One region of the Streptomyces sp. bgisy027 genome, then DNA from elsewhere that is predicted to be linked to it. Evidence: riboswitches for the same ligand, from Rfam matches in the RefSeq annotation. Region 1 holds a riboswitch; each other region holds the start of a gene.

What was found. Region 1 has a riboswitch for cobalamin ahead of metE (5-methyltetrahydropteroyltriglutamate--homocysteine S-methyltransferase). Riboswitches for the same ligand answer to the same signal wherever they lie in the genome.
Region 2: it holds a riboswitch for cobalamin, as region 1 does, so the genes downstream of both, AC3ETA_RS04820 (ribonucleoside-diphosphate reductase subunit alpha) here and metE (5-methyltetrahydropteroyltriglutamate--homocysteine S-methyltransferase) in region 1, are expected to answer to the same signal.
Region 3: it holds a riboswitch for cobalamin, as region 1 does, so the genes downstream of both, AC3ETA_RS37860 (SCO2321 family membrane protein) here and metE (5-methyltetrahydropteroyltriglutamate--homocysteine S-methyltransferase) in region 1, are expected to answer to the same signal.

Annotation. Positions count from the first base shown of each region.
Region 1 is NZ_JBYIVZ010000006.1:173,269-182,808, reverse strand. It holds gene AC3ETA_RS08775 (histidine phosphatase family protein) at 51-638, opposite strand; gene metE (5-methyltetrahydropteroyltriglutamate--homocysteine S-methyltransferase) at 733-3,051, opposite strand; cobalamin riboswitch at 3,207-3,428, opposite strand; partial or broken gene AC3ETA_RS08765 (3-hydroxyacyl-CoA dehydrogenase family protein) at 3,422-3,547, opposite strand; cobalamin riboswitch at 3,659-3,833, shown strand; gene AC3ETA_RS08760 ((2Fe-2S) ferredoxin domain-containing protein) at 3,890-4,315, shown strand; gene AC3ETA_RS08755 (gamma-glutamyltransferase family protein) at 4,368-6,194, shown strand; gene AC3ETA_RS08750 (inositol monophosphatase family protein) at 6,313-7,161, shown strand; gene AC3ETA_RS08745 (phytoene desaturase family protein) at 7,262-8,674, shown strand; gene AC3ETA_RS08740 (UbiA family prenyltransferase) at 8,805-9,540, shown strand, end outside.
Region 2 is NZ_JBYIVZ010000003.1:240,182-249,721, forward strand. It holds gene AC3ETA_RS04810 (NACHT domain-containing protein) at 1-971, opposite strand, end outside; gene AC3ETA_RS04815 (GNAT family N-acetyltransferase) at 1,128-1,634, shown strand; cobalamin riboswitch at 1,687-1,823, shown strand; gene AC3ETA_RS04820 (ribonucleoside-diphosphate reductase subunit alpha) at 1,949-4,384, shown strand; gene AC3ETA_RS04825 (ribonucleotide-diphosphate reductase subunit beta) at 4,384-5,397, shown strand; gene AC3ETA_RS04830 (hypothetical protein) at 5,310-5,549, opposite strand; gene AC3ETA_RS04835 (helix-turn-helix domain-containing protein) at 5,642-6,607, shown strand; gene AC3ETA_RS04840 (bifunctional albaflavenone monooxygenase/terpene synthase) at 6,543-7,970, opposite strand; gene cyc1 (epi-isozizaene synthase) at 7,967-9,052, opposite strand; gene def (peptide deformylase) at 9,351-9,540, opposite strand, start outside.
Region 3 is NZ_JBYIVZ010000052.1:30,471-40,010, reverse strand. It holds gene AC3ETA_RS37890 (cytochrome P450) at 1-28, shown strand, start outside; gene AC3ETA_RS37885 (aggregation-promoting factor C-terminal-like domain-containing protein) at 177-593, opposite strand; gene AC3ETA_RS37880 (ECF transporter S component) at 934-1,770, opposite strand; gene AC3ETA_RS37875 (ABC transporter ATP-binding protein) at 1,767-3,584, opposite strand; gene AC3ETA_RS37870 (energy-coupling factor transporter transmembrane component T) at 3,581-4,753, opposite strand; gene AC3ETA_RS37865 (SCO2322 family protein) at 4,771-5,436, opposite strand; gene AC3ETA_RS37860 (SCO2321 family membrane protein) at 5,433-6,695, opposite strand; adenosylcobalamin-variant (AdoCbl-variant) riboswitch at 6,821-6,915, opposite strand; gene AC3ETA_RS37855 (alpha/beta fold hydrolase) at 7,499-8,422, shown strand; gene fxsT (FxSxx-COOH system tetratricopeptide repeat protein) at 8,502-9,540, opposite strand, start outside.

The DNA of each region.
Region 1 (9,540 bases):
GGGCACCGAGTCGACCGGACAGACAGGGCAAGCCGTGACCCCGGTGGCCGTCACCGGTCGGCGTCGGGTGCGGCGAGGGGCCGCCCCAGCCGCAGGTTCCAGCGCCCGCTCCGCCCACTGAGCTCCGTCGCCGTCAGCGGGGCGACGTCGAGCCGCCAGAAGGCCGCCTCGGGCATCCCGAGCGCGTGCACGACAGCCGCGCGCACGACCTCCGGCTCGACCACGGCGAACGTACGGCCGTCCAGGTCCCGGGCGTCCGTCAGCCACCGGGCGATCCGGCCGCAGAACTCCCGCACCGACTCACCCCCGTGCGGCGCGCAGTCCGGGTCCGTGAGCCAGCGGCCCACCGACTCCGGCTCGGCGGCACTCACCTCGTCGAGCGGGCGGCCCCGCCAGCGGCTCACGTCCGGCCCCGCCAGTTCCGGGACCGCCGGGCCGTGCAGACCGAGCGCCTCGGCGGTCTCCCGGCAGCGCAGGCTCGGCGAGGTGAGCACCCGGGCGGCCGGCGGCAGGGCGCCTGCGGCCGCGTGTGCCTGTGCCGTGCCGGTGTCGTCGAGCGGGGTCCGGCCGTCGTCGAAGCGGGCCCGGCGCAGGGCTGCGTTCATCGCGGGTGGGATGAAGGTGACGCGGCTGGTCACGTGGTCGCTCCTCGGGCCGGGGTCATGACGTGCTCCTGGCTGCCCGGGTGCCCTCACCGCTTCCGCGGCGAGGGCACCCGGCCGGTCGGCCGGGTCAGGACGGGGACAGCTCGCCCCGTACCGTACGGGCCGCTGCCACCAGGTTCTCCAGCGAGGCCCGGGTCTCCGGCCAGCCGCGGGTCTTCAGACCGCAGTCGGGGTTGACCCACAGCCGTTCGGCGGGGATCGCCTTCAGGCCGGTGCGGAGCAGTTCGGCGGCCTCCCGCGCGCTCGGCACCCGCGGGGAATGGATGTCGTAGACACCCGGACCGGCCTCGCGCGGGTAGCCGTGGGCCGCGAGTTCACGGGCCACCTGCATGTGCGAGCGGGCGGCCTCCAGGCTGATGACGTCCGCGTCGAGGTCGTCGATGGCCTGGACGACGTCGCCGAACTCTGCGTAGCACATGTGGGTGTGGATCTGGGTGTCCGGCCGGACCCCGCCGGTGGTGAGCCGGAACGCCTCCGTGGCCCAGGCGAGATACCCGGCGCGGTCGGCGGCACGCAGCGGCAGGGTCTCCCGCAGTGCCGGTTCGTCGACCTGGATGACGGAGGCGCCGCCCGCCTCCAGGTCGGTCACCTCGTCGCGCAGGGCGAGGGCGACCTGGCGGGCTGTCTCGCCGAGCGGCTGGTCGTCGCGGACGAAGGACCAGGCGAGCATGGTGACCGGCCCCGTGAGCATGCCCTTGACCGGGCGAGCCGTGAGGGACTGGGCGTACGCCGTCCAGCGCACCGTCATCGGCTCGGGCCGGGAGATGTCGCCGGCCAGGATCGGCGGGCGGACGCAGCGGGTGCCGTAGGACTGCACCCAGCCGTGCTGTGTGGCGAGGTACCCGGTGAGCTGCTCGGCGAAGTACTGGACCATGTCGTTGCGTTCGGGCTCGCCGTGCACCAGCACGTCGATGCCGGTCTTCTCCTGGAAGGCGACGACCTCCTGGATCTCGGTCCTGACGCGGTCCTCGTAGGCGGCCGTGCCGATCCGGCCGGCCCGCAGGTCCGCGCGTGCGGAGCGCAGTTCGCCGGTCTGCGGGAACGAGCCGACGGTGGTCGTCGGCAGCAACGGCAGCCTGAGATGGGCGCGTTGGGCCGCGGCCCGTTCGGCGTACGGCTGCGAGCGGCGGGAGTCCTCGGCGGTGACGGCCGCGGCACGGGACCGTACGGCCGCGTCGCGGGTGATCGGGGAGCCGGCGCGGGAGGCCAGGTCGGCCCGGTTCGCGGCGAGTTCGGCGGTGATCGCGCCGGTGCCCTGGGCGAGGCCCCTGGCGAGGGTGACGACCTCGGCGGTCTTCTGCCGGGCGAAGGCCAGCCAGCGCCGGATCTGCGGCTCGATGTCGCGCTCGGCCGCCGCGTCCAGCGGCACGTGCAGCAGGGAGCACGAGGCCGCGACGTCGACCCGGTCAGCGAGGCCCAGCAGGGTGCCGAGCGTGGCGAGCGACGCCGACAGATCGTTGACCCAGACGTTGCGGCCGTTGACGACACCGGCGACCAGCCGCCTGCCGGGCAGTCCGCCGACCGCGGCCAGCGCCTGGAGGTTGGCGCCCGCGGCCTCGGTGAAGTCGAGCGCCAGCCCCTCGACCGGCGCCTTCGCCAGCACGGGCAGCGCCTTGCCGAGCCGGTCGAAGTAGGAGGCGACCAGCAGCTTCGGCCGGTCCGTGCCCGCGCCGAGGTCACGGTAGGCGCGCCCGGCGGCGTTCAGCTCGGCCGGGGTGCGGTCCTGGACGAGCGCAGGCTCGTCCAGCTGGACCCACTCGGCGCCCGCCGCGCGCAGGTCGGCCAGGATCCGCGCGTACACCGGCAGCAGCCGGTCCAGCAGGGTGAGCGGCTCGAAGTCCGCGGCGACACCGGGCGCCGGCTTGGCGAGCAGGAGGTAGGTGACCGGGCCGACGAGGACGGGCCGGGCGGTCAGGCCCAGCGCCAGGGCCTCCCTGAGCTCGGCGACCTGCTTGGCCGAGTCCGCCGTGAAGACCGTGTCCGGGCCCAACTCCGGTACGAGGTAGTGGTAGTTGGTGTCGAACCACTTCGTCATCTCCAGCGGCGCGACGTCCTGCGTGCCGCGGGCCATGGCGAAGTAGCCGTCCAGGGCGTCGGTCTCGACGGCGACGCGATGCCGCTCGGGGATCGCGCCGAGGGCGACGCTGGTGTCCAGGACGTGGTCGTAGTACGAGAAGTCGCCGGTGGGCACCTCGTGGATGCCGGCGTCGGCGAGGCGGCGCCAGTTGGCCCGGCGCAGTTCGGCGGCGGTGGCTCGGAGGGCGTCGGCGGTGACGCGGCCCTTCCAGTAGCCCTCGATCGCCTTCTTCAGTTCCCGGTCCGGGCCCTGACGGGGGTAGCCGTACACGGTGGCCCGTGCTGCCGCGGCTGTGGGCTTGGTGGTCACGGAGATCTCCTTCGCGAGACGATTCCCTGAGATCCCGGCGACGGGACGAGAGTGCGAAGGGGTGACGGACCGGACGGCAGCGGCCGCAGGGCCGTCCGCTCGGTCATGTACGCCGACCCGCCCTCGAGGTCACCGGGATGTCCGCGCACGAGTGGTTCGCGCGCGGGCAGTTGGCAGGTCTTCGGACTCGCGGGCACGTCCTCATCTCCTGAGGACTCCTAATGGCCGTCGCTTCCCAGGCCCGGTACGTCGGGCTCAGTGCTCATGACGGCGGTCGTTCCCGCTCACCGCTGCGGGGCAGTCCCGGATTTCCACCGGGTTCCCTCTTACGACACCCCGCCTGGCGGACGGGGCGAACCAGCTGCACGGATCAGCCTACCCGGCCGTACGTGTGGAACCCCCGCCCGCTCCTGCGGCCCAGCAGCCCCGCCTCGACCATCCGCAGCGGCAACGGGGGAGGGGCATACAGGGGCTCCTTGAACGCGTCGTAGAGGGACCCCCGGCGGGCCGCGCCGCTCCTCGGGCGGACCCTGCGCGTCGACGAGAACACCAGCACGTTCGTGCCGTACCCCGTGACCGGGCGCACGACCTGAGCGGCATGCGGAGTTGATAGCCTCGGCGGGCCAGTCGAGCCACAACCGAGGCCAGGGAATCCGGTGCGAATCCGGAACTGACGCGCAGCGGTGAGGGGGACGGGCGGGGCACGCGCCACTGGGAGACCGGGAAGGCGCCCCGACCGGACGAACCCGAGTCCGAAGACCTGCTGGCACCTTCACGCCCCCGGGCGGGGAGGACGTCCGTAGGCCAGGCTCCGCGTACGAGCCCCGACACCCGAGGCATGCCCGTGCTCCCCTCCCGCCCCGCGCCCACCGACCCTCCGGCACCCACCGCCGCCGCACCCGCACCGTGCCGTGTCGTCGTCTGCCGGGACTGCTGCTGCGGCACCCCGAAGGTGACCGGGGTCGACCACGCGCGGCAGACCGCTCGCCTCGCCGACAACGTGCCCGTGCGCGTCTCCGGCTGCCTCGACGTGTGCGAGCACGCCAACGTGATCGTCGTCCAGCCGTCCGCAGCCGCCCGCGCGGCCGGCGCCCGCCCGGTCTGGCTCGGCCTCGTGAACGACCCCGAGGCCACCGAGGACGTCATCACCTGGGTCAGGGCCGGCGGCCCCGGCGTCGCGCCCTGCCCTGACGTCCTCGACCTCTACACCTTCACACCGCCCCGGCGGGCCGGGGACGCCGGAAGGTTGAACCCCGAACAGTGAGTGCCTGAAGATCGGAAGGACCGATCCGCGCGACAGCGAGGTGACAGACCCGATGTTCACCACCCGTCCCACCCTCCAGGGCACCTTCGGCATGGTGTCCTCCACGCACTGGCTCGCCTCGCAGTCCGCGATGGCGGTGCTGGAGCGCGGGGGCAACGCGTACGACGCCGCGGTGGCGGGCGCGTTCGTGCTGCACGTGGTCGAGCCGCACCTGAACGGTCCGGCCGGCGAGGTGCCGATCCTTCTCGCCCCGGCGGGCGGCGAGGTACGGGTGCTGTGCGGGCAGGGTCCGGCGCCGGCCGGGGCGACCGTCGCGCACTACCGGGGACTCGGACTGGAACTGGTGCCGGGGACCGGGCCGCTGGCCGCCGCCGTGCCCGGCGCCTTCGACGCCTGGATGCTGCTGCTGCGGGACCACGGGACCCAGCCCCTTGCGGAGGTGCTGCGGTACGCCATCGGGTACGCCGAACACGGGCACGCGCCCGTGGAGCGGGTCGGCGAGACGGTGGAGACCGTGCGGGAGCTGTTCGAGACGGAGTGGCTCTCCTCGGCCGAGGTGTATCTGCCGGGCGGCCGGGCGCCCCGCCCCGGGGAGCCGTTCCGCAATCCCGCCCTCGCCGCCACCTGGAAGCGGCTGCTCGACGAGGTGTCGGGCGCAGGCGACCGGATCGCCCAGATCGAGGCCGCGCGCGAGGTGTGGCGGTCCGGATTCATCGCCGAGGCCCTGGTACGGCAGGCCGGCCGCCCGACCGTGGACACCAGCGGCGAGCGGCACTCCGGCACGCTCACGGCCGCCGACCTCGCCGGCTGGTCCGCGACCTACGAGGCGCCGGCGACGTACGACTGGAACGGCTGGACCGTGTGCAAGGCCGGCCCCTGGAGCCAGGGCCCCGTCCTCCTCCAGCAGCTCGCGCTGCTCCCGCCCGAGCTGCCGCGGTACGGGTCCGCCGAGTACGTCCACCTGCTGATCGAGGGCTGCAAGCTGGCCATGGCCGACCGGGAGGCCTGGTACGGCGACGCGGCCGAGGTGCCGCTGGCCGACCTGCTGTCGGACGAGTACAACGCCGACCGGCGGGAGCTGATCGGCGAGAAGGCGTCCCACGAGATGCGGCCCGGCAGCCCGGGCGGCCGCACCCCGCGACTGTCCGCGCACGCGCGCGTGGCGGCCGACGTCCGGCCCGCCTCCGACGCGCCGGGCGCGGGGGAACCGACCGTCGCCAAGCGCCCCACGTCCCCGGTGCCGGGGGAGCCCGATGTCGCCGCCGACGGCGGGACCCGGGGCGACACCTGCCACCTCGACATCGTCGACCGCTGGGGCAACATGATCGCGGCGACCCCCAGCGGCGGCTGGCTCCAGTCCAACCCCCTCGTGCCCGAGCTGGGTTTCCCGCTCGGCACGCGGCTCCAGATGACCTGGTTGGAGGAGGGCCTGCCGAACTCCCTGACGCCGGGCCGGCGGCCCCGCACCACCCTCACGCCCTCGATCGCCCTGCGCGACGGGGTGCCCGTCATGGCCTTCGGCACACCCGGCGGGGACCAGCAGGACCAGTGGCAGCTGCACTTCCTCCTCGCCGTCGCCCTGCGCGGCCCGGTCCGCGGCGGTCTCGACCTCCAGGGCGCGATCGACGCCCCGAACTGGCACAACGACAGCTTCCCCGGCTCCTTCCACCCGCGCGGGATGCGACCGGGGAGCGTCACCGTGGAGTCCCGGACGGACGCCGCGGTGGTGGAGGAGCTGCGGCGGCGCGGTCACGAGGTGACCGTCGGTGACGCCTGGTCGGAGGGCCGGCTGTGCGTGGTGGCACGGGACCCGGAGACCGGCGTCCTGTCGGCCGCGGCGAATCCGCGCGGCATGCAGGGATACGCGGTCGGGCGCTGAGGAAACGCCGCCCCCGGGCTTCCGACCTGCTGATACCGGCCCCTCATGTTCACGTCGATGCCATCCGCCGGCCACCCGGCGGGCAGGGACTGTCAGAGGGTCGTGTTCTTATTGACGCGTGATCGAATACAACGAAACCATCGAAGAGTTTCTCGCACAGCACTCGGCCGACGTGGAGGAAGCGGTCCGCAAGGCGGCCGCGGCCGAGATCATGCCCCGCTTCCGGCAGCTCGCCGAGCACGAGATCGACCAGAAGAGCGGACCGCACGACCTGGTCACCGACGCCGACCGGCTCGCCGAGCGGTTCCTCACCGGAGCCCTCAGCGCGCTCCTGCCCGGCTCGGTCGTGGTCGGCGAGGAGGCCGTGCACGCCGACCCGGCGTCGTACGAGGCGATACGCGGCGACGCGCCGGTCTGGATCATCGACCCCGTCGACGGCACCCGCCAGTTCGTGAACGGCGACACCGGCTTCTGCACGCTGGTCGCGCTCGCCCGGCACGGCGTCCTGCTCGCCTCCTGGACCTACGCCCCGGCCCGCGACCAACTCGCCACGGCGGTACGTGGCCGGGGCGCCCACCTCGACGGCGTACGGCTGCGGTCCGGCGCGCCGGAACCCGGCCGTGACCTCGAAATCGCCACGTCCCACCCGGACTACACGACCGATGACCAAAAGCGCGGCCTGCTCGGTTTGTGGACCGACGGCGTCGCACCGCGCTCCTGCGGATCGGCCGGCCTGGAGTATCTGGCCGTCGCACGGGGCGAGTTGGACGCGACCGCGTTCAGCTGGGAGGCCGCCTGGGACCACGCCGCGGGCATCCTCCTGGTCGAGGAGGCGGGCGGCGCCCACCTGACCCGCACGGGCGAGCCGTTCCGGATCACCGGCGGCAACGCACTGCCGTTCACGGCGGCGCGGGACGCGGCCACGGCCCGTCGGGTGGCGGGACTGCTGTCCGGCGGGGTGCGCTGACCCCCAGGGCGAAGCCGCCCGCGCCCTGCGCCGTCAGTGCCCCGGCATATCCTGATCCTTCAAGGCCGTCGGCTGACGAAGGAGTCCGAAGGTGCCGTCGATGCTCGATGCGGTCGTGGTGGGAGCGGGGCCGAACGGACTGACCGCTGCCGTGGAGCTGGCCCGCCGCGGCTTCTCCGTGGCCGTGTTCGAGGCACGCGACACCGTCGGCGGAGGCGCCCGTACGGAGGAGCTGACCCTCCCCGGCTTCCGTCACGACCCGTGCTCCGCCGCGCACCCCCTCGGCATCAACTCACCCGTGTTCCGGACCATGCCCCTGGACCGCTACGGCCTGGAGTGGCTGCACCCCGACCTGCCGATGGCGCACCCCTTCGCCGACGGCACCGCCGCCGTGCTGTCCCGGTCCGTCGCCGAGACCGCGGCTTCCTTCGGCCCGCGCGACGCGGGACCGTACCGCAGGCTCGTCGAACCGTTCCTGCCCAAGTGGGACACCCTGGCCCGCGACTTCATGTCCCTGCCGCTCACCGCGCTGCCCCGCGACCCGGTCACCCTCGCCCGGTTCGGCCTGGTCGGGCTGCCGCCGTCCACGTGGCTGATGCGGCGCTTCAGGGACGAGCAGGTCAAGACCCTCTTCTCCGGTCTCGTCGCGCACGTCATGGCCCCCCTCGGCGGCTTCGCCACCGGCGCCATCGGCTTGGTCTTCGCCCTCGCCGCGCACGCCCGCGGCTGGCCCCTTGCCCGCGGCGGCTCGCAGTCCATCTCCGACGCGCTCACCGCGTACCTGGAGGACCTCGGCGGCAGCGTCCACACCGACTACGAGGTCAAGCGGCTCGACGACCTGCCGCCCGCGCGCGCGTACGTCTTCGACACCTCGCCCACCGCCCTGGCCCGCATCGCCGGCCTCGGCAACTACTACGAGGGCTATCGCTACGGCCCCGGCGTCTTCAAGATCGACTACGCGCTGGACGGCCCGGTGCCGTGGACCGCGCCGGAGGCCCGCCGCGCCGGCACCGTGCAGATCGGCGGGAACAGCGCGGAGATCGACGCCGCCCTGCGCGCCGCGTCCCGGCAGGGCCGGGCACCCGACAAGCCGTTCATGATCACCGTGCAGCCCGGTGTCGTCGACCCTTCCCGCGCCCCCGAGGGCAAGCAGGTCTTCTGGGCGTACGGACACGTCCCGAACGGCTGGACCGGCGACCTCACGGACGCCATCGAGCGCCAACTGGAGCGCTTCGCCCCGGGATTCCGCGACCGCGTCCTCGCCCGTGCGACGGCCGGCCCCGCCGAACTCGCCGCGCGCAACGCCAACTACGTCGGCGGCGACATCGGCTCCGGTGCCGCGTCCGGACTCCAGCTTCTGCTGCGCCCCAAGCTGTCGCTGTTCCCCTACACCACCCCGCACCCGGCGGTCTTCATCTGCTCGTCGGCGACCCCGCCCGGACCGGGGGTGCACGGCATGTCGGGGCACAACGCGGCCAAGGCGGTGTGGCGGCGGCTGCGGCAGGAGTCCTGACGCCGCCCAAACGACTTACCTTTACCGGTAGTTGAGGTCGCAGGGTAAGGAAAACCTGTGTCTTCTTTGTCACTTCGCTTACCGGGGGGTAGGTGGCTGGATGCTCAACGGCCGCGAGTAGGGTGCGGCCATGAAAGATCGGAAAGCGGTTGTCCGCTGTCGATCCCGGTCTGCCGTGCGCCTCTCCGACCTCGCCCTGCTCGTCAGAGCGCCGGCCGCGCTGAGTGTCCCCGGTGACGTGATCGCGGGAGCGGTCGCCGCCGGACGGCCGCTGGGGGCCCGTACCTTCGGAGTGATCGGTTCCTCCGTCTGTCTGTACTGGGCCGGCATGGCCCTCAACGACTACGCCGACGCGGCCGTCGACGGCGTCGAACGTCCCGATCGGCCGGTGCCTTCCGGGCGCGTCCCGCGCCGCGCCGCTCTCGCCGTGGCCGGTGGGCTGACGGCGGTGGGGCTGGGTCTCGCGGCGGTTGCGGGTGGCCGCCGCAGTGTCTGCGCCGCGCTTCCGTTGGCCGGGCTGGTCTGGGCGTACGACCTGAAGCTGAAGTCCACGGGGGCGGGCGGCGCCGCGATGGCGGGGGCCCGGATGCTGGATGTTCTGGCCGGGGCGGTCGTGCCGGGGGCCGGTGCCGCGTCGGTGGGTACCGCGTTGCGGCGTGCGGCTGTGCCTGCGGTGGTGGTCGGTGCGCATACCGGGACGTTGATGGCGTTGAGCCGGCACGAGATCGGTGGGGCGCCGGTGCGGGTTCCGGTTCGGACGTTGGGTGTGTCGGTGGCGACCGTGCTCGGTGTGGTCGGGCCGGTTGTGCTGGGAGGGTTCGGGGGTGCCGGGACCGGGCGGGTTTCGTCTGCGGCGCCGTCGGGGC
Region 2 (9,540 bases), on a different contig from region 1:
GGTTCCAGCTCCACGATCGCGGCCGGGGTGCTCTCCAGCGGGCTGTGCGGCCGGGAGGCGATGACGAGGGGCAGCTTCTCCTCGTAGGCACGTTCGATGGCCCGCCGGATGATGTTGTCCCGGTTCTGCTGGAGGCCGTCGCCGAGGAGCGCCTCCTCCAGCCCGTCGGCGATGACGACCGGCTTGTCGTCGGCGAGCAGTTGCTGCCAGACCCGCTCGGTCTTGGTGCGCGCGAGGATGCCCCGGGGTGCCTCGTCGATGAAGCGCTCCTTGGCCATGCGTTCGAAGTTCAGGTCACTGCCGCCGTTCGCGTCCCGCAGCCGGATCGGCACGGGTACGGCGTTCTGCTCCGCGAGCAGTTCGGTGAGCCGTACCAGGACGGCGGTCTTGCCCACACCGACGCCGCCGACCAGCAGATAGGGCCGGCGCGTGTCGCGCTCGCGCAGCCGCTCGGCGATGACCTGGGCGATCTCCTCCCGGCCCACGATCTCGGCGGTGTCCGGGCCGGCCGTGAGGACCAGTCGGTGGGGGTCGTCGCGTGCCTTGGCGAGATAGCGCCGCTTGGTCCACCGGTACCACCAGAACAGGAAGAGCGCGGCGGCGAGCGACGCGGCGAGCACCGGGCCCACGAAGCGCATGACCGTCTCGAAGCCGTCGTTGCCCTGCCGCCACTTCTCGAAGGGTGTCGTGCGGCCCCGGATCACGATGTACAGGCCCTCCACCACCCAGGCGACCACGGCGAGCACCGCCACCGTCCAGACGGCCCGGGTGGCGTTGGTGTAGGTGAACCACCGGCGCCACTTCTTGGGGCGGGTGCTTCCACCGCGGGCCTCCAGGCGCGTGGTCAGCCTGTGCCGGTGGCCCACGAACCCCTGCCTGACCCGGTTGGCCGCCCGCCTCGGAGCCAGCGTCGCCATCGGCGCGTTGCGCGGCCGCTTCTTGCCGGGCGGGCTGCCGACGACCCTCGTCATCGTTCGTCTCCTTCCGAGAACGGCTCTCGAAACGGAGCGACCGCGGGGCGCCGACACCTATCTCCATGGAAGCACTCCCGGAACTCCCCGCAACCCGGCGGCCCTCGGCACAAAACCCCGGGCCCGTCCGCCCGGCCGTCCGGCAGACTCGGGCCCATGGACATCGCGATCCGGCCGGCGGAACCCGGTGAGTTCGACGCGCTCGGCGAGATCACCGCCCGGGCCTATCTCCACGACGGGCTCCTCGACTTCGGCGAGAGTGACGCGTACCTCGGCGAACTCAGGGACGTGGCCAAGCGCGCGACCGCCGCCGAGGTACTCGTGGCCGTCGCGGACGGCCGGCTGCTGGGCGGGGTGACCTTCGTGCCGAGCGGCGGCCCCATGGCCGACATCGCGCTCCCCGGCGAGGCCGAGATCCGGATGCTCGCCGTCGACCGCGCGGGCCGTGGACGCGGCGCCGGCGAGGCCCTCGTCCGCGCCTGCGTCGACCGCGCCCGGGCCACGGAGGGCTGCGTACGGATCGTCCTGTCGACCCAGCGCACCATGCACGGCGCCCATCGCATCTACGAACGGCTGGGTTTTGTTCGCACACCCGAGCGGGACTGGAATCCGCTCCCGCAGCTCGACGACATCACTCTTCTCACCTATGAGTTGACGCTCTGAAACCAGCGCGACACAACATCTGGGGGTGGCGTGGCGGGCGAGCACAAGATGTATGCTCATGCTCGCTGTCGCCGCAGGGGAATCCGGTGCGAATCCGGAACTGTCCCGCAACGGTGTACTTGTGCACGTCTGTTCCCTCAGTCGTGCACAGGAGTCAGTCCGAGGACCTGCCGACAGCGCGCCCGGCCGACCGGCCGGTGCGCCCTGACGTCCGGGCCTCGTGGAATGGGCCGGTGGACGCGACGCCGTGTGCGCTCGTGTGCTGCCCCCTGCCCTCCGCAAGGCCCCCGTGCCGAGCGAGGGAGAGCCCCCACGTGACCATCGCGCCAGCAGACCCGGCCTCAGTCGTCCCATCGGTCCCGACCGACGCGGACGCCCCCGGAACCGCCCTGCCGTCTCCCGCCGCCGCCCTCGACGGAGACCCTGCGGGCCGGCCCTCCGATCTGCTGCGGCTCCTGACCGAGCTGACCGCCGACCTCCCCGACGCCGACCCCGGCCGGGTCGCCGCCGCCGCGCTGCGCGGCCGGTCCGCCCGGGCCGACGAGGCGGAGCTGCGCGAGCTGGCCACCGAGGCGGCGGCCGGGCTCATCTCCGAGGACCCCGCCTACAGCAGGCTCGCCGCCCGGCTGCTGACCATCTCCATCGCCGCCGAGGCCGCCTCGCAGGGTGTGACGTCCTTCACCGAGTCGGTCGCGGTCGGCCACCGCGAGGGCCTCATCGCCGACCGCACCGCCGAGTTCGCGCGCCTGCACGCGGCCCGCCTGGACGCTCTGGTGGACACGGCCGCCGACGACCGCTTCGGCTACTTCGGCCTGCGCACCCTGCACAGCAGGTACCTCCTGCGGCACCCCATCACCCGCAAGGTGATCGAGACGCCCCAGCACTTCATGCTGCGCGTCGCCGCCGGTCTCGCCGAGGACGACACCCCCCGCTCCGTCGACGAAGTCGCCGCGCTCTACGGCCTGATGAGCAGGCTCGACTATCTGCCGTCCTCCCCCACGCTCTTCAACTCCGGCACCCGCCACCCCCAGATGTCGTCCTGCTACCTCCTGGACTCCCCCAACGACGAGCTCGACTCCATCTACGACCGCTACCACCAGGTCGCCCGCCTCTCGAAGCACGCCGGCGGCATCGGCCTGTCGTACTCCCGCATCCGCTCCCGGGGTTCGCTGATCCGCGGCACCAACGGGCACTCCAACGGCATCGTCCCGTTCCTGAAGACGCTGGACGCCTCGGTCGCCGCCGTGAACCAGGGCGGCCGGCGCAAGGGCGCGGCCGCGGTCTACCTGGAGACCTGGCACTCCGACATCGAGGAGTTCCTGGAGCTGCGGGACAACACCGGTGAGGACGCCCGCCGTACGCACAACCTGAACCTCGCGCACTGGATCCCGGACGAGTTCATGCGCCGGGTCAACGCCGACGGCCAGTGGTCCCTGTTCTCCCCCGCCGACGTGCCCGAGCTCGTCGACCTGTGGGGCGAGGAGTTCGACGCGGCCTACCGCAAGGCCGAGGAGCAAGGGCTCGCGCGCAGGACCATCCCGGCCCGCGACCTTTACGGCCGCATGATGCGCACCCTCGCGCAGACCGGCAACGGCTGGATGACCTTCAAGGACGCCGCCAACCGCACCGCCAACCAGACCGCCCTGCCGGGCCATGTCGTGCACTCCTCCAACCTCTGCACGGAGATCCTGGAGGTCACCGACGACGGCGAGACGGCGGTCTGCAACCTGGGGTCGGTCAACCTCGGCGCCTTCGTGAGCGGCGGGGAGATCGACTGGGAGCGCCTGGACGAGACGGTCCGCACCGCCGTCACCTTCCTCGACCGCGTCGTCGACATCAACTTCTACCCGACCGAGCAGGCGGGGCGCTCGAACGCCAAGTGGCGGCCGGTGGGCCTGGGCGCGATGGGCCTCCAGGACGTCTTCTTCAAGCTGCGGCTGCCGTTCGACTCGGCCGAGGCGAGACAGCTCTCCACGCGCATCGCCGAGCGGATCATGCTCGCCGCGTACGAGGCGTCCGCCGACCTCGCCGAGCGCAGCGGCCCGCTGCCGGCCTGGGAGAAGACCCGTACCGCCCGGGGCGTGCTGCACCCCGACCACTACGGCGTCGAGCTCACCTGGCCGGAGCGCTGGGCGGCGCTGCGCGAGCGGATCACCACGACGGGCCTGCGCAACAGCCTGCTGCTCGCCATCGCGCCGACCGCCACCATCGCCTCCATCGCCGGTGTCTACGAGTGCATCGAGCCCCAGGTGTCCAACCTGTTCAAGCGCGAGACGCTCTCCGGTGAGTTCCTCCAGGTCAACTCCTACCTGGTCGACGAGCTGAAGGCGCTGGGTGTCTGGGACGCCCGCACCCGCGAGGCGCTGCGCGAGGCCAACGGCTCGGTGCAGGACTTCGCCTGGATCCCGGCGGACGTACGGGCGCTGTACCGCACGGCGTGGGAGATCCCGCAGCGCGGCCTGATCGACATGGCGGCGGCCCGCACCCCGTTCCTCGACCAGTCGCAGTCCCTGAACCTGTTCCTGGAGACGCCGACCATCGGCAAGCTCTCCTCGATGTACGCGTACGCCTGGAAGTCGGGCCTGAAGACGACGTACTACCTGCGCTCGCGCCCGGCGACCCGCATCGCCCGCGCCGCCCAGGGCCAGGCCGCCCAGTCCGAGAAGACCGTCCCCGTCCAGCAGGTCGCCGAGCCCGACGCCGTCGCCTGCTCCCTTGAGAACCCCGAGTCCTGCGAGGCCTGCCAGTAATGAGTACCCGTAACACCCATCTCCTCGACCCGGGCTTCGAACTGACCCTGCGTCCCATGCGCTACCCGGACTTCTACGAGCGCTACCGGGACGCCATCAAGAACACCTGGACCGTGGAGGAGGTCGACCTCCACTCGGACGTCGCCGACCTCGCCAAGCTGACGCCCGCCGAGCAGCACCTCATCGGCCGGCTGGTCGCCTTCTTCGCGACCGGCGACTCGATCGTGGCGAACAACCTGGTGCTGACGCTGTACAAGCACATCAACTCCCCGGAGGCGCGCCTGTACCTGTCGCGCCAGCTGTTCGAGGAGGCCGTGCACGTCCAGTTCTATCTGACGCTGCTCGACACCTATCTGCCCGACCCGCAGGACAGGGCGGCGGCCTTCGACGCCGTCGAGAACATCCCCTCGATCCGCGAGAAGGCCGGGTTCTGCTTCAAGTGGATCAACGAGGTCGAGAAGCTGGACCGCCTGGAGACCAAGGCCGACCGGCGCCGCTTCCTGCTGAACCTGATCTGCTTCGCCGCGTGCATCGAGGGCCTGTTCTTCTACGGCGCCTTCGCGTACGTCTACTGGTTCCGCAGCCGGGGTCTGCTGCACGGTCTGGCCACCGGCACCAACTGGGTGTTCCGTGACGAGACCATGCACATGTCCTTCGCGTTCGACGTGGTCGACACCGTCCGCAAGGAGGAGCCGGAGCTCTTCGACGACGAGCTCCAGCAGCAGGTCACCGACATGCTGAGGGAGGCCGTCGAGGCCGAGCTGCAGTTCGCGCGCGACCTGTGCGGTGACGGCCTCCCGGGCATGAACACCGACTCGATGCGGCAGTACCTGGAGTGTGTCGCCGATCAGCGTCTGACGCGGCTCGGCTTCGCTCCGGTGTACGGCTCCGAGAACCCCTTCTCCTTCATGGAGCTGCAGGGTGTTCAGGAGCTCACCAACTTCTTCGAGCGGCGTCCGTCGGCGTACCAGGTCGCGGTGGAGGGCACCGTCGACCTGGACGAGGACTTCTGAGCCTCGGCCCTGTCGCGCTCCTGGGCCTCCCTGATCTGACGGTCGATGCGCCGGTCGCGCGCCGCGCCGATCAGTGACGGGAGGGCCAGGAGGACGAACATCCCGAGGACGACGACCAGGGCGAGCAGTGTCTGTGCCTGTTCCGTATTCATGACACCACTGTCGTGCCGGACACTCCTTACGAACAGTGGCAGGACTGCCTCACACCATCGATTTACTGCCACCGGCGAGGCACAATGGCAGCATGCTGAAGAACGTCGCCGCCGTCCTCCTCGACGGTGTTCACCCCTTTGAACTGGGCGTCGTCTGCGAGGTGTTCGGCATCGACCGCAGCGACGAAGGGCTGCCCACGTACGACTTCGCCGTCGTCTCGGCGGAGGGGCCGACGCTGGGCACCCATGTCGGCGGACTCACCGTCTGCACGCCGTACGGTCTGGAGCGGCTGGAGGAGGCCGACCTGATCGCGCTGCCGGCCGGCCGCGACTACGTCGTGCGCGACTATCCGCCCGAGCTGCTGGACTGCCTGGTCAGGGCGGTCGAGCGGGGTGCGCGGGTGCTCAGCGTGTGCTCCGGCGTCTTCGTGCTGGGCGCGGCCGGGCTGCTCGACGGGCGGCGGTGCAGTGCGCACTGGAAGCACGCCCGGGAGCTGTCCCGACAGCACCCGGGGGCGATCGTCGAGCCCGATGTGCTGTACGTCGACGAGGGGCCGGTGGTCACCAGCGCCGGCACCGCCGCCGGCATCGACGCCTGTCTGCACATCGTGCGCCAGGAGCAGGGGCCGGAGGTCGCCAACAAGATCGCCCGGCGCATGGTGGTGCCGCCGCACCGGGACGGCGGGCAGGCCCAGTACATCGAGCGCCCGCTGCCGCGCTCCCAGTGCGACACGGTCGGCGAGGTGCTGACCTGGATGGAGCGCCACCTCGACGAGGACGTCACGGTCGAGCAGCTCGCCGAACGCGCGCTCATGTCCCCGCGCACCTTCGCCCGCCGCTTCCAGCAGGAGACGGGGACGACTCCCTACCGCTGGATCCTGCGCCAACGCGTGCTGCTGGCACAGGAGTTGCTGGAGGCGACGGACGAGACGGTGGACGCGATCGCGGGCCGGACGGGCTTCGGCACCGCGGCCGCGCTGCGCCATCAGTTCGTCACGGCGCTGGGGACGACACCCCAGGCGTACCGGCGGACGTTCCGGGGGCCGAGCGCCGCGTAGGCCGCAGCAGCAGGGTGTGCGGGTGCAGGGTGATCCCCACCCGGGTCGCGTCGTCGGATCCGGGTGCCTGCTCGAAGCGGTACTCGGTCGCCAGGGCCGACGTGATCAGCGTCAGCATCGCCATGGAGAAGTGATCGCTCGGGCACTTGCGGTTGCCGACGCCGAACGGACTCATGGCGTATTTCGGCACCTCCTTGGCGCGTTCCGGAAGCCAGCGGTCGGGGTCGAAGTCGAGGTGGCGCGCGTACGACTCCGGGTCGCGCTGGACGGCGTAGGGGCTGTAGACGATGTCGGCTCCGGCCGGAATGCGATAGCCACCGAGTGACGTATCGGTCACCGCCCGTCGCGTGAGAATCCAGATCGCCGGGCGCAAACGCATCGCCTCCACCACGACATTGTTGGTGTGCCGCAGGCTGCGGACGTCCTCGAATGCCACGGGCCGCCCGCCGGTGACGGATTCGACCTCCGCGCGCACCTTGTCGGCGTGTTCCGGATGTTCCGCGAGCACCTGGAGCAGCCACAAGATCGTGGAGGCCACGGTTTCGGCGCCCGCGGTGAATATCGCGACGACCTGATCGTGGATCTCCTGCTCCCCGATGGGGTCGCCATTCTCGTCCTGCGCCTCCAGCAATGCCGTCAGCAAATCGTCCGGCTTTTGACCGGATGCCCGGCGTTCGGCGACGACCTCGTCGACCAGGAGATGGAAATCGGCCAGGGCGCGGTTGAATGTGCGGTTGGCTGGGAGAGGCAGCCTGTAAAGCGGCCCGAGCGGGATCACCATCCGTTGGTACATACCGCGGAAGAGGGAGTCGAGGGCGGCGCACAGCCGGTCCGCCCGCTCGTCCATGTACGCGCCGCGCAGCAGACACCGGGCGACGATCCGCACAGCGATCCGGAACGACTCGGCGGTGCAGTCGATGGTCTCGCCGGACTGCCAGCGCCCGGTCAGCGCGTGCGCCTCCTCGGCCATGATCGGCCCGTACCCGGGGATCGCGTCGAGCCGGAACGCGGGCTGGATGGTGCGCCGCTGACGCCGGTGCCGTGGCCCGTTGGCGGTGGCCACGCCCTCCTTGCCGAGCAGGCTCTCCAGGGACTCCCACAGCGGCCCGGCTATCTCGAAGTCGGTGCTCAGCGCCAGCGCGCCGGTGAGTTCCGGCGTGGTGACGGCGTACACCGTCTTCGGTCCGAGCTTGATCCGCACGACGTCGCCGTGCTCGCGCAGCGTCGTCATGAAGGCCAGCGGGTCGCGCACCATCCGCCAGCCGTGACCGAGAAGCGGAACTCCCCCGCCCGCGAGGGGCGGTTCACGCAGTTCCGAAGCCGCACGGGGCTGGGCCTCGGGACGTACTGACTCGACGGTCATTTCTCACCTGCCGCTTCGTTGTTGACGTACGGGGGCGTGGACCGGTCGTCCCAGCTGTCGACCCGGTAACGGCCGGACTCGTGGTGGAACCAGTAGACGGAACTGAACCAGTTGCGCATATTGCCGACGCAGGCGCGCACGGCGGCGGCGAGTTGTGTTCCCCACAAGGTGCCGTCGGCGAGCAGGTCCGCGAATTGCAGGGCCTCTCTCTCGGCCACCAGGAAATCGGAGACGCAGTCCTCGACCCGTCGCCTGACTTCCGTCAGCGTTTCTTCGAGTGTCAGCCCCTTGTGGGTGATGAGACTGATTCCGAGATTGTGCACCTCGTCGCCCGCTATTTCCTTCGGGAATGAACACAGATCGTTGTACCAGGCGGCGAATTCCTGACTCAGCAGGGCCGCCCGTCGAAATGCGGGATGCTGTCGCACGGAGTCCGGCAGTTCCATTCCTGCGCTCGGCTCCAGCAGATCGGTCCAGATCGCGTGGGCGAATGTGAGACGGCGCAGTTCGAGGTATTCCTCGACGGTGGGTATCTTCCCTTCGATGCGGTTGTGGAATTCCTGGTCGTACGCCTCGATCACGGCGTGGAAGTGCTGGGCGAACCGGATGTTCCAGGTGTCGGGCAGGAACGTGTACAGCCGCGTCACACTGTCCGCGAACCCCGCGACCAGCGGGTCCGCGTGGTGCAGATGGCCCTCCGGGGAGTCGAGCGCCACGTGCAGGAGGTCCCTGAGCCGCCGCCAGGCGGCGGGGCGCTGGTGGACGATGTCGCGGTCGTGCCGGTCGTCCCAGACGAAGAACCACGCGCTGTAGTCCGCAATCGCCTGGAGCACCTCGTCGGGGGCGCCAATGTAGTACCCCGCCATCAGGTCCGTGTAGCAAAGGCCGTCGGCATATTCTTCGACCTTGTCGGCCGGCATCAGACGTTTTTCCAGCAGCCAGGCGCGGGTCTTCTCCTGGAGCTGGGGCCAATACGGATGCAGTTGCCTGGGAAAGGCCGCTTCGATCATCGGGAGAGAGAGCGACGGTGGAACCGGGACCGCCGTCGGTGTCGCTGTGGTGCTGTCCGAGAAAGCATGCACGAACAAACTCCTCTCAGCCGCCAGTTGTGCAGTCGTGCACGCCCCTCCCGTTGTGCCGGGCGTGCGCCGTCGCGTATCCCCGCACTTCCATTCAGCACCATAACTGACCGTTTTGGGAACGCATTTGCTTCTTTCACTACCCCCTGGTGCCGAGATTCTCCCTCTTTGTGACTGGATCTGGATCACTACTTGCGTGTATGGGTTCGAACATGCGACGGACATGCGAACGGCGCCTGGTCAGGAGGGGGAACCTGACCAGGCGCCGTGCGTAAGTGACTTGTGGGGCCGAAGGGCCGTCTCAGTCGTTGGCGACCACGGGGTAGCGGGGCTCGTTCTCGGCCATCTGCCGCAACGCGTCCTTGCGCTCGCGCTTGGAGAGCCGGTCGATGTAGAGATAGCCGTACAGATGGTCCGTCTCGTGCTGCAAACACCGAGCGAAGTAGCCCGTGCCGCGCACCTTGATCGGGCTGCCCTTCTCGTCCTGCCCG
Region 3 (9,540 bases), on a different contig from region 1:
GAAGGAACTCCGGGTCAGCAGCGGCTGACCCGTCCCGAGGGAGGCAGGAGCACCCCTTGTCCCTACGCCCCGTTCCTGCCTCCCCCGCGACGGGGTCAGGCCGTGGGCGGACATGACGAAGGCGGCGACCCCGGGGATCGGGGGTCGCCGCCTTCGGTTCATGTCGGCCGGGCTGCTCAGTACCAGCCGTTGGACTGCCAGAAGCCCCAGGCGCCGCACGCGCTGCCGTAGCGGTCCTTCATGTAGTCCATGCCCCACTTGATCTGGGTGGCCGGGTTGGTCTTCCAGTCGGAGCCGGCGGAGGCCATCTTGTTGCCCGGCAGGGCCTGGACCAGGCCGTAGGCGCCGGACGAGGAGTTCGTGGCGTTGACGTTCCAGTCGCTCTCGTGGTCGACGATCTTGGAGAAGCACTGGTACTCGGTCGAGTCGCCGATCATCTTCTTCGCTATCGCCTGCGCCGAGGAGGACCCGTTCGTCGCGGCCTGCGAGGGCGCGGCGGCGAACAGCGTGCCGGCGGCGGCAGCGGCCAGCGTGACACCGGCGAGGGCCTTCTTCGGGGCGGAGGCGCGGCGGAGGAGAGAAACAGCGGACACGGGGGGCCTTTCTTCGGGGACAGGGCGTCGGGTGCGTGCCGGAGCCGGGCGATGCGATGCACGGCGGTGGCATGCGTCGGCGCCGCGGCCCTGAGGGCACGTCGGCGCCGTGCGACGTCATCCAGAGAAACAGGCCGGGAGTGTGTCCGCAATGAGCCCTTTTGCTAGTTGTGGTCGTATGCGGGGGTCGGGTGGCCTGTGTGACGTGGCTCTCTATGTGCAGGTCAGAGGTGTCGCGGGCGCGTACATGACATCCGATTTGTCCGACTAAGGCGGATCGTAGGTGACGTGGGTCATGTGGGGTGGTTCACCGCGTGTGTGACGGTCCGCACGGGGGCCCTCACCGTGCGGGTGCGTCGAACGTGACGGGGCTCTCGAAAGCGGCCCGCCGAGTGGCCCGGCGCAGGGCCCGGAGGATCACCGGCCCGAGGAGCAGGGTCAGTACGACGGTGGTGACGGCCCGGCCCAGGTCCCAGCCCAGGGAGGTGGCCAGGCAGTACGCGACGAAGCGGGCCAGGTTGAGGGACACGGAGGCGTCCGGGGAGAACGCGATGGACGAGGCCTGCCCCTTCATGAAGGTCCAGCCCGCCAGATTCGTGACGGTGCCATAGGCGAAGGCCGCCGGGAGGCCGTACGCGCACAGGAGCAGCAGTTCGCTCCGGCCGCGCAGCCGGTCGCGGTCCGGCAGCAGCCCGGCCCCCATGGTGAACCAGCCCATCGCGAGCATCTGGAACGGCATCCACGGGCCCACCCCGCCCGTGAGCAGCGCCGAGGCGAACATCGTGACCGAGCCCAGCACGAACCCGAAGCCGGGGCCGAGGACGCGGCCGCTCAGCACCATGAGGAAGAACATCGGCTCCAGACCGGCGGTGCCGGCGCCGATCGGCCGCAGCGCGGCTCCCGTCGCGGCCAGCACCCCGAGCATCGCGACCGCCTTCGGCCCGAGCCCCGACTCCGAGATCGTCGCCCCCACCACCGCGACGAGCAGCACGAGCAGGCAGGCGAAGAACCAGGGGGCGTCCTCGCTGTGCGCGATGACGGCCGACTCGGGCGGTGCGAGGAAGGGCCACATCAGGGCGGCGACACCCACCGCGCTGACGAGGGCGAGGGCGGCGACGGAGCGGGGGCCGAGGTGAACAGGGCGCGTCCGGCGCCGGGCGCTCTTCGTGTCGGTCATGCCAGGGCCTCCCGTACCTGTGTGACCGTGAGCCACTCCTGAGGGGCGAGGATCTTGGTGACCTGCGGTGCGAAGGAGGGGGAGGAGACGACGACGTCCGCGGTCGGGCCGTCGGCGATCACCTCGCCCTCGGCCAGCAGGACGACCCGGTCCGCGAGCTCGGCGGCGAGCTCCACGTCGTGGGTGGCCAGCACGATCGCGTGGCCCTGGTCGGCGAGGTCGCGCAGCAGGGACACCAGGCGGGCCTTCGCCGCGTAGTCCAGGCCGCGGGTCGGCTCGTCGAGGAGGAGCAGCGGAGGGCGGGCGGTCAGGACGACGGCCAGGGCGAGCGTCAGGCGCTGGCCCTCGGAGAGGTCGCGGGGGTGGGTGTCGTCTGTGATGCCCGGGAGGAGCTCCGAGACGAGGATGCGGCAGGTGCCGGGGCTGGCGCCGGCGTCGGCGTCGGCGGCCGCGCACTCGGCGGCGACCGTGTCGGCGTAGAGGAGGTCGCGGGGTTCCTGCGGGACGAGTCCGACGCGGCGGACCAGGTCTCGGGGTGGGGTGCGGTGGGGGACGGAGCCGCCTACGGAGACCGAGCCGGTGGTGGGTTCCACCAGGCCGACGAGGGTGTTGAGCAGGGTGGATTTACCGGCGCCGTTGCGGCCCATGAGGGCGACGGTCTCTCCGCGGGTGACGGTGAGGTCGACGTGGCGCAGGGCGCGGATCCGGTCGCGGGTCACGGCGAGTGCCTGTACCTCGGCGGCATGGGGAGATGGAGATGCCGGGGCGGTGGGGGTCTGTTTGCGGCGGAACCAGCGGTGGGGGGTGGGGGCGGCCGATGGGATGGGGGGTGCGGGTCGTCGGCGGCTGCGGGTCTGGTGTGGCTGGTCGCGCAGTTCCCCGCGCCCCTGAGCGGCGTTGGTGTGCCGTTCCTCGACCGGTTTCCGGCGGTCTTGAGCGGCGTTGGTGTGCCGTTCCTCGACCGGTTCCCAGCGGTCTTGAGCGGCGTTGGTGTGCCGTTGCTCGAGCTGTTGCCGTAGGTCTGCTGCCCTTCTGCGGGCGTCTCGGACCGTCAGGGGAAGCGGGCTCCAGCCGGCCAGGCGGCCCAGGGCGACGACCGGCGGGTAGACGGGGGAGACGGCCATGATCTCCGGCGGGGTGCCCAGAACCGGGGGCGTGCCGGGGGAGGGCAGGAGGGCGATCTGGTCGGCGTACTGCACGACGCGTTCCAGGCGGTGCTCGGCCATCAGGACCGTCGTGCCGAGGTCGTGGACCAGGCGTTGGAGGACTGCCAGGACCTCTTCCGCGGCGGCCGGGTCCAGGGCCGACGTCGGCTCGTCCAGGACCAGGACGCTCGGGTGCGGGGTGAGGACCGAGCCGATCGCCACGCGCTGCTGCTGGCCGCCGGAGAGGGTGGCGATGGAACGGTCGCGCAGATCGGCGAGGCCGAGCAGGTCCAGGGTCTCCTCGACGCGGCGGCGCATCACGGCCGGGGCCAGGCCGAGTGACTCCATGCCGTAGGCGAGCTCGTCCTCGACCGTGTCCGTGACGAAGTGGGACAGGGGATCCTGGCCCACCGTGCCGACCACGTCGGCGAGTTCACGCGGCTTGTGCGTACGGGTGTCGCGGCCGGCCACGGTCACGCGGCCGCGCAGGGTGCCGCCGGTGAAATGCGGCACGAGCCCGCTCACCGCGCCGAGCACGGTGGACTTGCCGACCCCGGACGGGCCGGCGAGCAGCACCAGTTCGCCCTCCGGGACCGCGAAGTCCACGCCACGGACGGTGGGTTCGGCGGCGCCGTCGTACGTCACGGAGACGTTCTCGAAGCGGATCACGACGGCTCCTTGGGGGCGGCGGGAGTGCGGGGCGTGGGGCTGACGAAGGCCGGGAGGAGGCCGAGGAGGACCGCTGCCGCGGGCCACAGGGGGAGGGCGGGGGCGACGAGGGGGATCACGCCGGGATTCAGGGCTTCCGGGGCACGGTGTGCGGCCAGGGTCAGCAGGGCGGCGACCGCCGCGCCGGAACCGGCGACCAGCCAGGCGTGGGTGTCCCAGCGGTCGGGGCGGTAACGGGTGCGCGGGGAACGCCGACTGCCCAGGCGCAGGCCCGCGAGGGCGGCGACGACTCCGGCGAGGAGGACCGGGAGGCCGTAGGTGCCGCCTTCGGCGGTGAGGAGCCCGTACGTCCCGGCGCAGACGCCCAGCAGGCCGCCGAGGGTGAGCGCGGTCGTCGTACGGCGGACGCGGGGCGGGACGTCGGCGGTACGGCCGTAGCCGCGCGCGTCCATCGCGGCGGCGAGCGCGACCGACCGCTCCAACGCCCCCTCCAGGACAGGCAGCGCCACCTGGAGGAGGCCCCGGACACCGCTGTCGGGCCGGCCGCGCAGCCGGCGGGCGGCGCGCAGCCGCTGGACGTCGGCGATGAGGTTGGGGGCGTAGGTGAGGGCGACGACGACCGCCACGCCGATCTCGTAGAGCGCGCCGGGCAGGGACTTGAGCAGGCGGGTGGGGTTGGCGAGGGAGTTCGCCGCGCCCACGCAGATGAGGAGCGTCGCCAGGCGCAGGCCGTCGTAGAGGGCGATGAGCACGGTCTCGACGGTGACCTTGCCGCCCAGGCGGATCCCCTGCGCCCAGTCGGGGAGGGGGATCTCGGGGAGGGCGACGATCACGTGGGTGCCGGGGAGCGGGGAGCCGAGGGCCACGGCGAAGACGAGGCGGATGAGGAGGACGGCCAGGGCCAGCTTGAAGAAGACGGAGTAGGAGCGGGCCCAGGGGGCGTTCGGGCGGCAGGTCGCCACGACGTAGGCGGAGGTCGCGATGAGGAGGGCGAGCAGGAGGGGGTTGGTGGTGCGGGTGGCGGCGGTACCGAGGGCGAGGGCCCAGAGCCACCAGGCGCCGGGGTGGAGAGGGGCGCGGTGGTTCGGGCGAAGGGCGGCGGCGGACGGCACCGGCCGGGCCGCCCGCCGCGTCTGCGCACCCCTGGGCGGCTCCGCACGGCTAGGCATCGCGAAGCTCCGCTCGGCTAGCCATCCCCGCGCCGCCGTGCCTGCCAGACCGCCGCCGCCCCCAGCACCACGACCACGGCGGCGCCCGCGACCAGGCCCAGCGAGAGCCCGCCGTCCGAGTCGTCCTCGGCCGCGGTGGCGGTCTGCCCGGCCGCGGTCGGCTTCCCGGTCTCCCGGCCGCCGCCCGACACCTGATCGCCGCAGCCCTTCCGCGGATACCCGGTGATCGCGCACAGCAGGGCGTTGGTGTCGTAGCGCAGGGGCTTGGCGACGGCCGCCAGGGCCTCGGCGGTCGTCGCGTCGGGAGCCACCCGGGCGCACGCGGTGCGGCGGGCAGGGGGCGTCTCGCCGGACGGGGCGTCGGCCGCCGTACCGAAGTCGATGATCAGGGCGACCCGCTTCCTGCCGTCCTCGGCGGGCGTCCTGGCGCAGATCACCGCGAACTCGGCCGCACCCCTGGGCTGCGTCGCGTCCTTCGAGTCCTCGCTCACGGCGAATCGGAAGCCCTGGACGTCACCGTCGGAGGGGCGGGCGAGGGAGGGGCCCTGGGTGGCGTAGATCCAGGTGTCGCCCTGGCGCTCCCAGAAGGACCAGTAGCGGTAGCCGGCCGCCTGCGCGCCCTGGGCCGCGCCGGTCAGCAGGACCAGCGCGGCCAGGAGCGGGGCGAGCAAGCGGCGGATCACGCCTGGGGGCCCTTCTTGCGGCCGCTCAGCAGGAAGCCGATGCCGACGCCGACGACGAGGAAGATGCCGACGTACCACCAGACACCGAAGGGACTGTCGCCCTTCTCGTCCTTCTCGGCGTCCTTGTCCGCGGCCTTTGTGGCGGCCTGCGGCGCGGGGCCCGTGGCGTTGAGCTGCTTCACCAGGTCGGCGCCGCCGAAGTCGCGGGGGTCGGTGCCGGTGGCGTGGGCGGCGAGGATCAGCTGGGCGTAGGCAGCCGGGCCGCTCTGCTTCGCCCACTTCGCGGAGTTCCGCTCCAGCCAGCGCAGCGGCTTCTCGGCGGCATCGGCACCGGAAAGGGCGGCCAGCGCCACGACCGCGTCGGCGGTGTTGCCGTAGTCGGGCTGGTCCTCGGCGCCCGGGAGGGCGGACGTGAGGTGGCCGTCCTTGGCGAGGGCGTCGGTGAGGTAGGCGGCGCCGTTGACGGCGGCCTGCTGCGAGGCCGGGAGACCGTCGCTCACGCATCGCGTGGCCGGCGCGTCCTTGCCGGGGCTCACGACGAGGCCCTTGCCGAGGGAGCCGAGGACGCCGGCCGCGGTGGCGTCGGCGTTGGCGAGCAGCTTGCCGTTCTTGTCGGGCTGGAAGGCGAAGGCGCCTGCGCCGTCGCCCTTGCACGGCAGGACGAGCTTGTCGAGCGCGTCGTAGGCCGTCTTCCCGTCCTTGCGGACGTCCGCCGGCTTCTCACCGGCGGCCGCGAGCGCGCCGATCACCACGGACGTCGAGTTGGTGTCGCTGGCCCCGCCCGGCAGGTAACCCCAGCCGCCGTCCTTGTTCTGGACGGACTTCAGCCAGGTCACGGCCTTGGAGGCGGCGGCGTCGTGCCCGCCGAGCGCGACGAGCGCCTGGACGGCGGCGGCCGTGTTGTTGGTGTCGACGAGGGTCTTGGCATCGCAGTCGGCGGCGGCGTCGGCACGGTAGGGCGCGAAGGCCCCGTTCGCGCACTGCTGCGTGAGCAGCCAGTCCACGGCCCCCTCGGCGGGCTGCACCCCGACGGTGTCCTGCGCGAGCATCGCGAGGGACTGCCGCCAGACGCCGTCGTAGGTGGGGTCGGTGGTGCCGTACAGCTCGGCGGGGTACGTCGGCTTCGCGGGCGCGGAGGGGGACGGCGAGCCGGCGGGGGACGGTGACGCGGACGGGGAGGAGTCGGCGGCTATGGCCGGCGCGGCCGCGCCGATCACGACGGCGGCGGCCAGGACCGCGGCGCTGCGACGGACGTACATGATCGGCGGGTGCCCTTCCCTAAGGGGAACCGGGCAGCGCAGGGGAGACCCCCGGCGGCTCGGCTCCGTATACCTCGACGGTGCCGCACTCCGGCGGACTGCCGGGGCGCGTGAGCCGGTCACTTCCCGTACGCGGCGATCCGGCTCACCGGCCTTCGACGACGACCGGTTCACGGTTGCGGGTCAGCGCCGGATTTGCACCGGCTTTCCCACGTACGGGTGTGATGACGACGGCGACACTCTACCCGGGGGTAGGCCGGGGCTGAGAGGGGGCTGTGGGCGGCGGAGGCGGGCCGGTGTCGAGGGAGGACGGGGGTGGCCGGTTCGGCTGGATTTCGCCCATGGATGTTGCAGGGGGTTGCCGAGCTTCGTGATGGGCGTGTGCATGATCCCGGCCGCGGCGTCGGCCCTTCCTCGCGGACAGTTCGGTATCGGCCGACGTCAGGATGCGAGACGGGTCGGGTGGCCCCATCATGTGGGTACTGCCCTCGGGTCGCGTGATCGCCGCCCTGGGGCGTTGCGATCACAGAAGTGTCAAACCAAACATGGATTTTGCGCCGAATGGCTATCGGTGTGGCTGGAATGACCTGCCGGAGGGTGGGAATCCTCTACCGTTTGGTCGGTGCGAGCGGCCCTTCGGGACGCGCAACCGTCACCCCGTGGCATTGCGTCTTACGGAAAACCCTTGGTCCGTCGCGAATGACGGCTGGTTTGTGTGTCGACTGGCGCTCTGACGGGCGGGATGCTGATTCTCCGGGTCCTGCTCCGGGCGGCCGCGGCGCTGGCGACGGGAGGCACACCTGGTGTTGGGAAGTGTCGAGAGCGGCGACGGCAAGAGGCTGCTCTTCTTCGAGACGTCGGGGGACCCGAAGGGCCACCCGGTGTTCTTGCTGCATGGCACTCCGGGCAGCAGGGTGGGGCCGCGTCCACGGACCAGCGTTCTCTACAAACTCGGCATCCGGCTCATCTCCTATGACCGGCCGGGGTACGGGGAGTCGCAGCGGTTAAAAGGCCGCGCCGTGCGTCACGCCGCCGCGGATGTGGCGGCCATCGCAGACCAGCTGAATCTTGGACCGTTCTCCGTGCTCGGCCGTTCCGGCGGCGGGCCGCATGCGTTGGCGTGTGCGGCGCTGCTTCCGGACAGGGTCGCCAGTGCTGCCGTTCTGGTCAGCATCGCTCCCCCCGATGCAGATGGGCTCGACTGGTTCGAGGGGATGGCCCCGTCCAACGTCATCGCCTACAAGGCCGCCCGGGCGGCTCTCCGCGATGGTTCCGAGGAGTGCTTGGAAAGGCTCAAGGCCAACCTGGCCAGCAATGCGGATGCCATTCGTGACAAGCCGGAATCACTGCTGGGGTTACTCACTCCGGAGATGCCCACGGCAGACAAGGCCGTGGTGGGACATGGTGGGATCCGAGGCCTACTCCTCGCCAACTACGAGACCAGTGTGGTGCGTTCCTCGTTCGGGTGGCTCGACGACGTGCTGTCCTTCCGGCTGGACTGGGGCTTCGAGCCAGGCAAGATCGTCGAAGTCCCGCTGCTGCTGTGGCACGGTGAGCACGACACCTTCTCGCCCGTCGGCCACTTCCGATGGCTTGCCGAACGCATTCCCTCAGCGACTGCCGTGCTGAAGCCGGGGGCGGCTCACTTCGCCGCGCTGCCGGCCGTACCGGAAATACTCGCTTGGCTACGTGACCGTGCTCGCGAGCGCTTCGGGGCCGCCGTGTAGCGGGTGCCGGCAGCCCGTCCGCGCCCGCGAAAGTGGTTCGTTGCGATGTGCTCGCCGACGTGGGCGAGCACATCGCAGATCAGATCGGGTGCGGGTCGAACTCCCAGCCCGACCGACTCCAATCGCGCAGGGCCAGAGCGCGGGGATGATCGGCCCCGAGTCGCGCAGTGATCGCGCCCAGCACTTCCTCACGCAGCCGGTCGGCCGCCTCGCTCTCTCCCAACTCGTTCAGGACCACCGCGAGGTTGGCCGCGCAGACCAGTGGGGCGGGGTGCTGGTCGTCGTTGAGGACATCGCGAAGCCGGTCCAGTACCTCCTCGTAGGTAGCGCGGGCCCGTCCACGCTGCCCCAGTGCGGCCTGGGCATTGGCCAGGTTCACCCGGCACATCAGGGTGAACGGGTGGTCGTCGTCGAAGATTGCCGCGAAAACCCTTGCGGCTTGCTCGGCGTGTGCCAGTGAGGAAGCCGCCTCGTTGGCCGTGTAGAGCAGCACGGCCAGGTTCGCGTAGCAGGCTGCTGTGTAGGGGTGTTGGTCTTGGAAGAACCGACGGCAGTCGTCCAGGACCCGGCGGGCCAGCTCGACGGCCTCTTCGGTACGACCCTGCGCGCCCAGGATCCCGGCCAGGCCCAGGTGGAGCAGCAACCGGTTGGGCGAGGCCGACCCTTCCTCGGAGGGAAGGTTGGACAGCACCGTGCGTGTCAGGTCTTCCGCTTCCTGGGCCCGGCCCATCTGGTGCAGGGCACCCGACAGCGCTTTGCCCGCGTTGATGGTGGTGGGAGCGGACGGGCCGAACTGCTGATGGGAGAGGCATTGGTCGTAGGTGCGCCGCAACGGAAGCTCGGATCCGGCGTAGTCGCCGCAGTCGAGCAGATCGCGGGCGTAACTGATGGTTGATGCCCGGGTGTAGGCATGTTCCGGGCCGAGGATCTTGTTGCGAGTCTCCATAGTCTTGCGGTCCAGCCGCAGAGCGTCCGTGTACTGCCCCAACACCCGTAGGCATACCGCGTAATTGTTGGCGGCCATGAGGCTGCGCGGATGGTCTTCGCCGAACAACTCCAGGAACTGCTCGTGGTTGAGCCGGTCGCGTTCCAGTGCCTCGCTGTAGCGGCCCAGACCG